DNA from 2 places in the Moorella naiadis (nom. illeg.) genome. Region 2 is predicted to be linked to the other one. Evidence: riboswitches for the same ligand, from Rfam matches in the RefSeq annotation. Region 2 holds a riboswitch; the other holds the start of a gene.

The links. Region 2 has a riboswitch for cobalamin ahead of SDD30_RS03895 (ABC transporter ATP-binding protein). Riboswitches for the same ligand answer to the same signal wherever they lie in the genome.
Region 1: it holds a riboswitch for cobalamin, as region 2 does, so the genes downstream of both, SDD30_RS07950 (ABC transporter substrate-binding protein) here and SDD30_RS03895 (ABC transporter ATP-binding protein) in region 2, are expected to answer to the same signal.

What each region holds. Positions count from the first base shown of each region.
Region 1 is NZ_JAXGFQ010000009.1:101,494-103,691, forward strand. Features, by position in the region: cobalamin riboswitch at 267-467, shown strand; gene SDD30_RS07950 (ABC transporter substrate-binding protein) at 816-1,862, shown strand; gene SDD30_RS07955 (FecCD family ABC transporter permease) at 1,950-2,198, shown strand, end outside.
Region 2 is NZ_JAXGFQ010000004.1:97,956-100,153, reverse strand. Features, by position in the region: gene SDD30_RS03900 (hydantoinase/oxoprolinase family protein) at 1-167, opposite strand, end outside; gene SDD30_RS03895 (ABC transporter ATP-binding protein) at 180-929, opposite strand; cobalamin riboswitch at 999-1,177, opposite strand; gene SDD30_RS03890 (aminotransferase class IV) at 1,409-2,198, opposite strand, start outside.

The sequences.
Region 1 (2,198 bases), on a different contig from region 2:
TATTGAACGGATCATAGAAACAGATGAATTCGGAGGCACCAGCCTTTGCAAATTAGGCGACGCCTTGGACACAAAAATATTAATTTGTAAGAAAAAGTCTTCTTACTAATCGGCCATGCCTCGCAGGGAACAACCAAACATGAAAATAGGGTTATTTTCGTGTTAACAGGGCATCCAAAGGAGGCAAATTAATTAGCCAAGGAAGGATTTTATGGTTTTTAGTAGAAGAAGAATGAGTATATAAAAACAATATCCGGTTAGCATCAAGGGAAGCCGGTGCAAAGCCGGCGCGGTCGCGCCACTGTAAGGGGGAGTGACCCCACAACAGGCCACTGGTCCGGCACTCAGCAAGATCTCTACCGCTACGGGTTATCTTTTTTAAGAAGTACTCGGGACGGTGCAACTGCAGGGGCTGAGTGCTGGACTGGGAAGGCGTGGGGGAGCGGAGAACCCGAGCCAGGAGACCTGGTGCTTGCTGCAGTAGCTGATGCTCCCTACGCAGGATGGGGAACGGGCACTCCCCCTGTTCATATTGGAGCAGGGGTTTAATTTTATAAGGATAGGCGTCTGGCCCCGAGGGGCCAGGCTTAAATGCAGCCAGCCGGTCCGGCAAGGTGCTTCCAAAGGAGCAGATAACTGGAAGTCCCCGATGCGCCGGGAGCGGTAGAAGGACGGCCTATTCTAACCCGCCCGGGGAGTTCGCTGGGAGGTGTTAGATCAGGCCGTTTTTTTGATGGTGGCAATAATGCGGTGCCGGTGAACCTGAGCCAGGAGTCCTGCTCGTTGTAAAAAAATCAAGGAGGAGGCTATCAAAAATGTTGAGCAAAAAATATAGTTTTACCGCCAGGTTAATATGCCTGCTAATGCTGGTAATAATCTTTGTAACCGGGTGTAGCAGCAAAACAACTGGCACTCAAAACGGTAATACCAGGAAAACAGTCAAAACGTTTGTTGACGGCACCGGCAAAGAAGTAAAAATTTCCTGCCCAGTGGATAAAATCGTTTGTATTACTTCGGGTGTGTCAGAAATTCTTTATGCTTTAGGCAGCGCTGATAAGATCATCGGGCGTGACGGCTACTCGATCTTCCCGGCTGCTCTGGAGAAAATCCCGGTCATGGCTAAATCTTCTTTTGCTCCCAACCTGGAAACCATCATCCAGAGCGCCCCGGATGTAGTCATTGCCGATACCATGTTGAAGGACGACCTGCGGGCCAAGCTGGAAGAGGCCGGCCTGCCGGTCCTGGTCTATACGACTTCTTATCCCCACGAAACCGCCCTAGTAACTAAACAAATGGGCGAACTGACGGGGAAAGAGGAAACAGCGGCCAAACTTATTGCCTTTAGCGATAAATACTACCAGATTATTAAGGAAAGGGTAGCCAAGATACCTGAGGACAAAAAGCCCCGGGTTTACTACGAGTGGAATAAACCTTACTACAGTGCCGGCGATAAAACCCCTGCTGCCGACCGTATTGCCTTATCAGGCGGTAAAAATATTGCCGCCGGCCAGAAGGTTAAATATCCCGAACTGACTCCTGAATGGCTGGCCGGGCAAGACCCCCAGGTCATTATCTGCATGGCCAGCCGGGACGCCGCGGATAAAATGAAAGCCCTTTATGATGAAATCCTGGCCCGGCCGGCATTGAAGCAAACAACCGCGGTTAGCCAGAAAAAGGTCTATATCATGAGCTGGGGCCTGGGCACCGGGATCAGGTCGGTAATCGGTTCCCTTTACTGGGCCAAATGGTTCCACCCCGGCGTTTTTGCCGACCTCGACCCGGAAGCTGTTCACCGCCAGTTACTGCAGGAGTTCTACCACATGGAATTAAAGGGTACCTGGGTTTACCCGGAATCTAAATAAGCTAACCTGCCAACCTTCTTTTTTCATCCTTGGAAGACGCGGGGGTTAAGTCCGGGTATAAGTGTCTACCCACTTAAGGGGGCATTAATGATGCATAGTAGGATGGCCGGGAAAAATGCTACCGGCGATGCCGAGGGCGATTTTTATGCCCGGCTGGCAAGTCATAAAATATTGACAATCATTCTTTTAAGCCTGGCTCTGGCGGTCGCCCTGGCAGTTTCCCTTGGCCTTGGCAGCGCCAATATCAGCTTCCAGGAGCTCTGGCAGGTTATCAAGGGGGCGGTAACAACCTCCTCCGGCCAGGAGGCAGGGAACAAGCTGGCCCGAACAGTGATT
Region 2 (2,198 bases):
AAAGCGGCGTTTAAAACCGTGGTCGAGGTTCGTTCATACTCCCCCAGGCGGGGGGATACCTCGGAAGAGAGGGAGATGAATACCCCCGGCAGGCGGCGGCGGAGGTAAGCGCCTACCTCCTGTTCGTGGGCGGGATTTTTAAAAGCAAAAAGCAGGCATACCGCCACGGCCGCGACGCCTTACGCCTCCAGCTGGGCGGCAATGGCGGCCAGTTGCTCCCGGTCTAGTGGGAGTAGCGGGACGCCCCGGTAATCCATCCTCTCCCGGAGGCCGAAGCGCAGCCGTCGCGGTACCAGGACCGGCGGTACCGGAGCCCGGAAATCCCATTGGTTCTTTCTCCGGGAGCGCCTGATTTCCAGGGCATCCCGGAAACCGGCAGTGGTGATGAGGGCCGTCTTCACCCCCTTTTTCTCGATCAGGGCGTTAAGGGCCACGGTGAGGATCATCACCCGGGGGGCCATGGCGATATAGGTGGCCAGGGCGCAGCGCTGCAGTTCGCCCCCGGAGAGGGTGATGGGGCTCCTGGTTGCCAGGTGCCGGCCGCCGACGAAGGTGAGGGCACCATCGACCCGGGCACGGATCTCCTCCCTTTCCAGGCCCAGGTTGCCGGCCCCGAAGGCCACGTCTTCAGCAACGCTGAGGTGAAAGAGCTGGTTCTGGGGTTCCTGGTCGACATAGGCCATAAAGGTGGCTATGGCCGGCAGGGTCAAGGAGGCCAGCTCGCGGCTCTTGACTCTTACCTCGCCCACCAACCGGCCGGGGAAAAAATGGGGTATCGCCCCTGCCAGGCAGCGGGCCAGGGTGGACTTACCCGCCCCGGATACCCCGGTGATGACGACAAACTCCCCCTCCTGGATGTGCAGGTCGATATCTTTAAGGACGGTTGCGCTGCCGGGGTAAGAAAAAGACTTAATTGTTGCTCGGATCACGCGCCTTCACCCCCGAAAACAAAAATCCCCACCCAATTAATGGGTGGGGATTTTACCATCATCCGCCACAACAGGTCCACGCCGGGGCAGGTCTCCTGGCTCCCGGATCACCGGAACTCCTGCACCTTCCCCCGCAGGGTGGTCTTGGCAGGCTCCTCCCCGGACACAGTGGCGGGTCCGCTCAGGATTGACACCTGATTCCCTATTCTCCCGCTTAGGCAGCGGGCACCTCCGACGCTTCATAAGGTTTCTTGTTACTAAAAATATACGACGCCCGGTCGAAAATTCCTGCCAGGAGCTTAAAAAAACCGCCAGATCCACCGTATCTTAGAGGGAGTAAATAGTCGGCAGGAGTTCTTTTAGAAGCCGATCAAGGCAGGTAAGGCGCCAACATATCTTAACCGGGAGGGTTTTCCAACCCCGGATAACCCGGATGCTTGGGCAATTAACCTGGCAAAAGTGAAGTGGCAGGGGCTTTTTTAGCCGCGGGCAGCAGCCTTTTTCTCCTGATAACAGGTTTGAAGCAGGGTCGTCACCGGTCCGGGGTGGCCATCACCAACGGGACGGCCGTCTACCTGCGTCAGGGGGAGGATTTCCATCAGGCTGTTGGTCAGGAAGGCTTCCCTTGCTGTAGCGAGCGCCTCCGGTGGTAAAGGTTCTTCTTTTACCATCAGGCCCAGGCCGGTAGCTATTTTCAGGACCCGGGCACGGGCCAGGCCGGGGAGGGGGCCGCTGGCCGGATCGGGGGTATAGAGGGCATCATCAGAAACAATAAAAAGATTGCTGCGGCTGCCTTCGGCCAGGTAACCATCCAGGTTCAGGAGCAGGGCCTCGCGGGCTCCCCTGGACCGGGCCTCGGCCAGGGCCAGGAGGTTTTCCAGATAGTTCATGGTCTTCAATCCGGCCAGGGGGGAACGCTGGTTGCGAGGTATGCTCACAATGGCTGCCGGGCAGCCTCGATGGTACTCCTGAGGGGTATAGGGCAGGCCGTCATTTACCGCCAGGAGCAGGTTAAAACCCTCCCGGCCCTGGAAAAAATTAAGACGGGCGCGGCCGATAGTTACGCCTCTTCTAGCGATGGCCTCCTGGAAGGGGATATTGATAGTCTCCTTTGCAGGTGGTGGCCAGCCCAGGTGCAAAGCACTGTTGGTAAGGCGCTCCAGGTGTTCGTCAAGAAACAGGGGCTGACGATTCTCAATGCGGATGGTCTCAAAGAGCCCGGCTCCGTACAAGAAGCCGGGAGCATCCGGGTCGATGCCGGTTGTGGTG